4 regions of the Microbacterium sp. NPDC078428 genome follow, and region 4 is predicted to be linked to each of the others. Evidence: riboswitches for the same ligand, from Rfam matches in the RefSeq annotation. Region 4 holds a riboswitch; each other region holds the start of a gene.
The links. A riboswitch is a leader RNA that binds a small molecule or an ion and turns the genes downstream of it on or off. The one in region 4 is predicted to bind thiamine pyrophosphate.
Positions count from the first base shown of each region.

Region 1 (2,193 bases), on a different contig from region 4:
GGGCTCGACGCCGGTGATCCAGCCGCCCCCATAGACGATCGTCGGACTCATCAGCCGTCAGACCTCGCCACATCCATGCCGACCATTCTAGAGAACCCGCCCCACTCAGGCCGATGGCACGCAAGGGCGAGGCCACCGATCGTTTCGCGCCCACGCTCAAGCCCCACCGTCAGTCGGGGAACGACTCCGGGATCCGGGTGTCGGCGGCCTGCGCGTTCCGTGAGAGAAATGCTTGACCGCGTGTTTCCCAGTCCTCCCCCGCCTCGAAGCTCGACGAGGTGGTGCCCGAACCTGCGCGGCAGGTGACCCACACACTGGTGCCGTCGTCGCTGGGAGTGACGATGTAGCCGTGGGTGGCAAGTGCGAGCTGCGTCGTCATGAACTCGCGTGTCTGCTCGTGCGACTCCGCCTGGGTGGCTCGTTCGAGCGCCGGCAGAAGGTCGACGAGGCCGCGCCCGCACACGTTCTGCGCAGCCGTGGCGCGTATCCGGTGGCTGCGGTCGTTCAGGGCGCGCGGCAGCAGCACAGCATGGAGCGGCGACAGCTGATGCCTCGCCAGGGCCGTCATCGCGGACGCGCGGACGGTGACGGCGCGTGCGGCCAGCATCGAGGTGATGGCCTCCCGCGCAGACGCGAACACATCAGCGAGCCGGCCGAGCAGGTCTGCGCTCTCGCCCCGGACGATGCTGCTGCGATGCTGTGCATGGGTGAGCAGGAGAGCCAGGCTCTCTGCGTCAAGCGCTTCGTTGCGCACCACGGTGTTGAAAGCCTCGACGGTCGTACGGTAGTCCTCGACCAGTTCGGGGTATCGCGGCTGCAGGTACGTCTGCACCCCGTAGGGTCGCAAAAGTAGCTGCGTCCTCTTTCCGTCGTTCGGCATCATTCAAGCGTATTGAGATAGTTCAAGAGCTTTGCGCGAGCCGGAAAGCAGTCTCGGCAACTTCGCGCACATCAAGACTGAGTGCAAGGTCTCCGTGTTCGAGTTCTTCGATTGAAAACCAGCGTGCTTCCAGCGCGTCATCAGCTGCCACGGGTACCCCGGTTCGCCAGTCGCACCGCACCGCGACGAGGACGAAGTGCTGGAGGAGGGTGCCGGAGTCGTCGTGATGGAAGGCATCGACAGCGGTGAACACCTCGCGTGCTTCACCGTGCACGCCGGTTTCCTCATGCAACTCGCGTAGGGCGGCTTGCTGAATCGTTTCGGCGGTTTCGATCTTCCCGCCAGGGAAGCCCCACCGCCCGACATCTGGCGGGTTCGCGCGACGCACCAGCAGCACCTGGCCGTCACGGATGACTGCTGCGATCGTCGCGACAATCGGGCGGGGCGGAGAAGTGGAAGCACTCACTTGGACATTCCTTCGATAGTTCGAACTAGAGCAGGTTCGACGAGTGTGATCTCAGCCGCAGATCCCGTGCAGCACCCCGTGTCACGTCACACCCGTCTACCGAGGATTTGTGCTGCTCATCGGTCAGTGGCTCTTTGCGAGGGAACGTTTATCCGAGGTCTTGCGTTCACTCTCGCCGCTTTTTCGGTGTACTGGCGGAGGTGCGGATTCCGTGCAGCAAGAGTGGAGGGCACCGATGCCGCCGGCCAATCTCACCCGGGGTCCCACAGAGGCTGGTAGTCCTCAGCGTCTCCGTGCTCCTGCCGACCGCATAGTTTCGTACCAGGATAGGGCCGTGGCCGGCTGCCCGTGTTGGTATCCGATCTTTCTATATGGTCCCTGGCGCCGTGGGCTGCACCGATCTGGTTCAGTGTCGGCGAATCACCGTCGACAGCCCTCGCCAGGATCTGCCGTGCTCCTGACCATCGGCGGCCCTAGCGTTCCACGGGAGTGCTCCCAGTTGTGACCGAATGCGTTAGGCTAGTGGGCAGTGACACGGGGTGCCGCACCCAGCGGCTGAGATCACACCCGTCGAACCTGATCCAGTTCGTACTGGCGAAGGGAATGTCCGGATGACTTCAGCGCGTTCGAGATACCGATCCAGGTGTCCGCTTTCGGCGTGCCGTCATGATGCTCGACTTTCTTTCGCCGTGGAAAAAAGCGAGAGCTCATGTCTGTCTCATCCTCCGCGGTTCTGCTCGGTGAGCTGAGGGCGCAGACCCCGCTGGTGCAGTGCATCACCAACTCGGTGGTCACGAACTTCACCGCGAACACCCTGCTGGCCATCGGCGCGGCACCGGCGATGGTC
Region 1 covers NZ_JBITUP010000006.1:213,694-215,886, reverse strand. Annotated here, with positions in the region: gene ACIGCK_RS12460 (hypothetical protein) at 1-51, opposite strand, end outside; gene ACIGCK_RS12455 (HEAT repeat domain-containing protein) at 170-880, opposite strand; gene ACIGCK_RS12450 (NUDIX hydrolase) at 903-1,346, opposite strand; TPP riboswitch at 1,337-1,435, opposite strand; TPP riboswitch at 1,872-1,967, shown strand; gene thiM (hydroxyethylthiazole kinase) at 2,056-2,193, shown strand, end outside.
Region 1: linked by a shared signal. The riboswitch ahead of ACIGCK_RS12450 (NUDIX hydrolase) and the one ahead of thiC (phosphomethylpyrimidine synthase ThiC) in region 4 are both predicted to bind thiamine pyrophosphate.

Region 2 (2,193 bases), on a different contig from region 4:
TCGCGACGTTGCGAGCGCTGATCCCGGAGGGGTCGACGACGGTGATGCCCGTCAGCGCGTGCGCCGCGAGCCATTCGTTCGCGGCGCGGACGTACGCGGCCTGCGACGGGTACTGCTGCGCGACGAGGAAGTCGGCGTAGTTGCCCGCCGACCCGATGAGGAGCCCCTCGAGGAGCTGGTACTGCGTGAGGGCGTCTTCGGTGGGGAACGGCAGTGCGGACTCGCCCGAGGCGATCGTGGCGCGGTAGTCGGCGCGATCCGCCGACGTGAACGTGTACGAGGGGCCCGATTCGCCCACGCCCAGCGGCATCCCGTCGAGCACGACGAGCGCCGTGACTACCTTCGTGATGCTCGCCATCGGCACGGCCTGGCCCGAGCTCGCCAGCGGGGAGCCCAGGCCCGGCACGCCGACCGCCGCCGAGCCGTCGGCCGGCCAGGCGGGGGAGACGGCGGCCGCGGGCGTCGTCGTGACGCTCGACGCCTCGACCTGCGGCTGCACCGCGTGTAGCGGCCAGAGCAGCATCGTCGCGGAGTAGACGAGGGCGAGCGTCACCACCACCACGAGGGGGGTGAGCGCCGCGCGACGCCACGCGAAGCGGGAGGGCCAGCGCTCCACGAGCGGCGGCTCCCAGCCCTGCGGCGCGGCGGCGGCGCCCGTGCCGAGCGCGCTCTCGTCGACCCACGCAAGGGCCCGGGGCGAGGACGCGGCGGCTTCGGCGGCGGCTTCGTCGGGGGAGGTGGATGCCGCGGCATCCACCTCGTCTGGCCCGGGCGGCTCGGCGACCGCGACGCTTCCGTCCGTCGCGCCCCGGGTCGAGCCGGAGCGCAACGCGCGCCGCGTGAGCGCGGGCGGGGACGGCGAGTCGCTCGGGGTCACAGGCCTAACGTACAACGGGGCGTGGGGCTATACTCGCCCCTGTCAACCACGGGAGTCCGGTGTGCCGGGCTGAGAGGAAGCGTCCACGCTTCGACCGTCGAACCTGATCTGGGTCATGCCAGCGCAGGAAGGAGAACATCTTGAGCACGTCCACGTCTTCATCCGCCCCGTCTCGCCCCCGCGGATTCGCGGGGATCGTCTGGCGGTGGCGCGTCGTCGACATCGTCGTCGCCAGTGTCATCGCCGTCGCGTGCGCGGCGCTGTTCCTCGTGTGGAATGTCGCGTACCTCGGGCCGAGCGAGCTGCTCTCGCCGCTGCTGCCGGGCCTGCAGGGACTGCTCGCGGGCCCCTGGCTCGTCGCGGGCGTGCTCGGCGCCCTCATCGTGCGAAAGCCCGGCGCCGCGCTGTACACCGAGCTGCTCGCCGCCGTCATCTCGGCGCTCGTCGGCAACCAGTGGGGGCCGCTGACGATCGTGTCGGGGCTCGTGCAGGGCCTCGGCGCCGAGATCGTCTTCCTCCTCTTCGCCTACGCCGTCTGGCGCCTCCCGGTGGCGATGCTCGCCGGCGCCGGCGCGGGCCTCGCGTGCGGCATCAACGACCGCCTCCTCTGGTACGCGGGTGCCGACGCGACGTTCACGATCGTCTACATCCTCGCGACGACGATCTCGGGCGCGGTGATCGCGGGACTCGGATCGTGGCTGATCGCCCGGGGCCTCGCGGCGACGGGGGCCCTGAACCGGTTCGCGTCGGGCCGCGAGGTGACCCGCCGCGTCTGACGTGGGCGCAGCACCCGCCCCGCCCCGCCCCGTCGCCGTGACGGCGGCGGGCTGGGGGTGGCGCTACGCCTCGCGGAACGCATGGGCGCTCTCCGGGATCGATCTGCGCATCGAGCCCGGGGAGCGGGTGCTGCTGCTCGGGGCGTCGGGCGCGGGGAAGTCGACCCTCCTGCACGCGCTCGCGGGCGTGCTCGGCGGCGACGACGAGGGCGACACGACCGGGTCGCTGACCCTCGACGGCGTCCCCGCCGCGCACGCGCGCGGCCGCGCCGGGATGGTGCTGCAGGACCCGGACAGCCAGGCGATCCTCGCGAGGGTCGGCGACGATGTCGCGTTCGGCTGCGAGAACCTCGGCGTGCCGCGTCCCGAGATCTGGACGCGGGTCGGCGAGGCGCTGGATGCCGTGGGTCTCGACGTGCCGCTGGATCGATCCACGTCGGCGCTCTCGGGCGGGCAGAAGCAGCGGCTCGCGCTCGCGGGGGCGCTCGCGATGCGGCCGGGCCTGCTGCTGCTCGATGAGCCGACGGCCAACCTCGACCC
Region 2 covers NZ_JBITUP010000001.1:229,235-231,427, forward strand. Annotated here, with positions in the region: gene ACIGCK_RS01115 (D-alanyl-D-alanine carboxypeptidase) at 1-877, opposite strand, end outside; TPP riboswitch at 916-1,024, shown strand; gene ACIGCK_RS01120 (ECF transporter S component) at 1,018-1,653, shown strand; gene ACIGCK_RS01125 (ABC transporter ATP-binding protein) at 1,655-2,193, shown strand, end outside.
Region 2: linked by a shared signal. The riboswitch ahead of ACIGCK_RS01120 (ECF transporter S component) and the one ahead of thiC (phosphomethylpyrimidine synthase ThiC) in region 4 are both predicted to bind thiamine pyrophosphate.

Region 3 (2,193 bases), on a different contig from region 4:
ACGGTGTCCAGGAACACCCGGGCGGAAGCGTCCTTGTCCCGCACCTGGACCGCCGTCACACCGCCCTCCGCGGCCGCGCGCACCAGCTCGACGAGATCGTGGCCGGCCGCCGCGGCGAGGCGCGAGTCGGTCACGAGATAGAGCGACAGGTCGATGCTCACGTCAACGCCGCCCTGCTGCGCAGCGCGGCGCCGTCGACCGTGGCGAGAGCGTCGAGGAACGCCGCCTGGAAGCTCCCCGGCCCCGCGGCGCGTGCGGCGGCGAGCTCCGCGGCGACCGTGTACACGGTGATCGCGGCGACGGTGGTCGCGAACCGGTCGTCGTCGACCGCAGCGAACGCCGCCATCACCGCGCCCAGCGCACACCCACCGCCGGTGATCTTCGTCAGCAGCGCGTCGCCGTTGGCGATCCGCACGAGGTCGCGCCCGTCGGTGACGACGTCCACCGGCCCGGAGATCGCGACCACTCCCCCGGTGCGCTCCGCCAGCGACCGCGCCGACGACACAGCGGCATCCACCCCGTCGGAGGCGTCCACACCGCGCCCGCCCGCGCCGGAGCCGGTCACGGCGATGATCTCGGAGGCGTTCCCGCGCACCACGGTCGGGCGCAGATCTCGCAGCGTGTGGCCGAGCGGCGTGCGCACCGGCAGCGAGCCGACCGCGACCGGGTCGAGCACCCACGGCGTACCGGCCGCATTGGCGGCGGTGACCGCCTCGAGCATCGCCTCCCGCTGCTCGAGCGTCGGCGTGCCGAGATTGACGAGGAGTCCGGAGGCGACTCCCGCGAACGGGCCCGCCTCCCCCCGGATGTCGACCATCGCCGCCGACGCGCCGAGCGCGAGGAGGGCGTTGGCTGTGACGTTGACCACCACGCTGTTGGTGATGCACTGCACGAGCGGCACGTGTGCGCGCACCCCGTCCAGGGCAGAGCAGGTGAAATCGAGCAGGTCTTCTGGCGTGCGCGTCATGCGCGACATCCCTTCGCTAGTACGAACTAGATCAGGTTCGACGGGTGTGATCTCAGCCCCGCGGGGCACCCCGTGTCACGTGGTTACCTCTCACGCTACCCGCAATCCGCGACAGGGCGGGAGTGCCGAGCTCACGCCGTGGCGCGCCCTGCGGCGGTCGCGTCGGGCACTTCGATGAGGCGTCCGGTCTTGACGTCGTAGAGGTAGCCGTAGACCGCGATACGCGCAGGGACCAAGGGGTGCGCCTTGATGCGCGTGACGTCCTCGGCCACGCTGGCCGCCTGATCCGAGATCGTCAGCCAGTCGATGTACTTCGCCTCGGACGAGCCCGGTCCCTCGCCGACGTCGTAGAACCCCTTCTCACCGAGCGCAGCCGTCTCGAGGCTGCTGGCCAGAAGCCCGCGCATGACCTCGTCGGTGAAGAACTCCATGCCGCAGTCGGTGTGATGGATGACGAACCACTCGCGCGTGCCGAGGAGCTTGTACGAGATCACGAGCGATCGGATCGCGTCGTCGGAAGCACGCCCCCCGGCGTTGCGGATGACGTGCGCGTCGCCCTCGCTGAGGCCGGCGAACTTCGCAGGGTCGAGCCTCGCGTCCATGCACGTCAGGATTGCGAAACCCCGCGCAGGCGGCAGGGCGAGCTCGCCTTTGTCTCCGAAAGCGTCGGCGTAGCGGCCGTTCGCTTCGAGCACTTCAGACAGCACGGTCATGGCAACTCCTCGGGATAGACGACCCGCGGCGGGCGCGCGCGGTGTTGTCAGGCTAGATCCGTGCGCGAGAGGGGCAACAGTGTGACAGCAAGTGACGACGCGCTCCCACGCGACACCACGATCGAAGAGTCCGCGCCCGAACGCTCCCGCCGTGGACCGGCGGCAGCGCCGCAGAAGAAGGCCCCAGAGCTGGACAAGAACGGCGGAGACAATGGCGGAGACGAATGGCGGAGACGGAGGTGAGCCGGAGGGATGTGAAATCGCGCCGACGGCAACCGAGACGGGTCGAAACCGCATGATTCCGCGGGTTCTGACGTGGCGGACGTGCTCCTCGATCAGGTGAGCCGGGTTCGATTCGTGGCAGAAACGTGGCGGGTATTCGGCGCGAGATCAGGTGGCTGCACCGCCCTTCTGTCGCGCGATCTGGAGACTACGCGGATGCAGCTTCGACCATCATCTCGACGGCCTCGATCATGCCGTATCGATCTCGCAAGGTGTCGAGAATCTCCTCGA
Region 3 covers NZ_JBITUP010000001.1:308,893-311,085, reverse strand. Annotated here, with positions in the region: gene thiE (thiamine phosphate synthase) at 1-161, opposite strand, end outside; gene thiM (hydroxyethylthiazole kinase) at 158-967, opposite strand; TPP riboswitch at 959-1,050, opposite strand; gene ACIGCK_RS01485 (carbonic anhydrase) at 1,099-1,680, opposite strand; gene ACIGCK_RS01480 (hypothetical protein) at 2,111-2,193, opposite strand, start outside.
Region 3: linked by a shared signal. The riboswitch ahead of thiM (hydroxyethylthiazole kinase) and the one ahead of thiC (phosphomethylpyrimidine synthase ThiC) in region 4 are both predicted to bind thiamine pyrophosphate.

Region 4 (2,193 bases):
TACGCCCACGCCCGCTTCGTCAGCTCGGCCAGAGTGTCGAGCTCGGCGAACTGAGCGGCGTCGTTCGCGTCGGCCGTCGACCCCGGCCGCAGTCCATCGCCGAGCGAGAAGGAGACGTCGTACTGAGCGAAGATCTCGCACAGTTCATCGAAGTGCGTGTACAGGAAGTTCTCCCGATGATGCGCCAAGCACCATCCGGCCATGATCGACCCGCCGCGCGAGACGATGCCGGTAACTCGATCAGCGGTGAGCGGCACGTAGCGCAGCAGCACGCCGGCGTGGATCGTCATGTAATCCACACCCTGCTCGCATTGCTCGATCACCGTGTCGCGGAAGATCTCCCACGTGAGCATGCTCGCGTCGCCGTCCACCTTCTCGAGGGCCTGGTAGATCGGCACGGTGCCGATGGGCACCGGCGAGTTGCGGATGATCCACTCCCGCGTGGTGTGTATGTCGTCGCCGGTGGACAGGTCCATGACCGTGTCGGCGCCCCACCGCGTCGCCCACTGGAGCTTGTCCACCTCTTCGGCGATCGAGCTGGTCACCGCGGAGTTGCCGATGTTCGCATTGATCTTCACCAGGAAGGCCTTCCCGATGATCATGGGCTCGGATTCGGGATGGTTGATGTTGTTCGGGATGATGGCCCGGCCCGCGGCGAGCTCAGAGCGCACCAGCTCCACATCGCAGTTCTCCCGCAGCGCGACGAAGCGCATCTCGGGGGTCACGATGCCGGCGCGGGCATAGTGCATCTGCGTGACCGTTCTCCCCGGCAGAGCGCGGCGGGGACGACGCTTCGCGCCCTGCCACTCCGCCGACGCGACCCCGCGGCGTAGCGCCGCCCGTCCGTCGTCGTGCAGATTGCGCTCTCGGCCGTCGTATGCCTCGGTGTCGCCGCGCGCCTCGATCCACGAGGTTCGCACGGGCTGCAGCCCCTGCAGCGGGTCGCTGCCGGGCCCGGCAGTGCGGTACACCGTCAGCGGCGGGTTGGGGACGGCGCCGGGGGAGTCCTCGAGCGCGATCATCGTGACGGGCACACGGATGCCGTGTTCCTCGTCATGCAGATAGGCGAGCGAGTGCGATGAATCGGTCATCAGAAGTCCTACTTCCTTCGCCGGCATTACCCGGACAGGTTCGAACGGTCGCGGGCCGCATCAGCCCGATCTCAGCCCCTGCAAGGGCTCCCGTGTGGATGACGACCACCTTATCCGACGGCGCGAACGATCGAGCGCGCCGTCGGCGGGCGGGAAGGAGCATGGCCGGATGACGGAGAGCGAACAGCCGCACGACGTCGAATCAGACGGTGAGCGTCGCGCGCAGGCGTGCCCCGCCAAGGTCACCGCCGGGTGACAGCGTGATCCGGCCCTCCGCCAACTGGAGGTACTGCCGAAGGCGCGCGAGTCCGGAGGATTCGAAGGCCGCCGGGGGCGCATCGCCGTTGTTGTCGACCGTCACCGTGACCTCTCGTCCCTCGGCCGAGAGCCGCACCGCGAGCTCGCTCGCTCCGCCGTGTTTGAGCGCGTTGGAGAGCGCCTCCTCGATGACGCGGATCACGAGGATGCGAGCGAAGATGTCGACATCGTCGGCATCCAGAACCGAGGCGGACGGCTCGACCCTAGAGCGCACGGCCACCGACGGCGGCACGCGTTCCAGGATCGTCGTGAGGGCCGCCCGCACGCCTCGTTCCAGATCCGCGGGGTAGAGCGCCGCGGACAGGGTGCGGATCTCTCCCTCACGCAAGCGGGCGAGGTCCTGCGTGATCGCGCCCACCTCGTCCGCCTCCCGCTCTCCGAGGCGTGGCACAACGGACCCGAGCCGGGCCTCGAGGACGATGAAGGCGCTCTGGACGCTGCCGTGGAGGGTGTGGGAGATCTCGCGGCGCACCCGCAGCTCCTCCTCCTGCAGGGCGCGCAGAAGATCGTTCACCCGTTCCTGCGAAGCGAAGCGCACGTTGTCGGCCTCGATCACCCGCCGCCACAGCCGCTGCTGGACGAGGCTTCCGACGATGACGACCGCGCTGACGATCGTCGTCGTGCCGATCTCGAGAAGCAGAGTCTGCCGGCTCGATGCGACGGTGATGTCGTATATGCCGAGGGAGGCCTGGAGCCCCGCGCGGAACACGCTCGACGCAAGGGCGATGCCGATCACGTGCACGGCGACGACGTAACCGCGTCGCCGTTCGGGGTGCAGGAACGC
Region 4 covers NZ_JBITUP010000003.1:90,633-92,825, forward strand. Annotated here, with positions in the region: gene thiC (phosphomethylpyrimidine synthase ThiC) at 1-1,091, opposite strand, end outside; TPP riboswitch at 1,087-1,195, opposite strand; gene ACIGCK_RS06825 (sensor histidine kinase) at 1,294-2,193, opposite strand, start outside.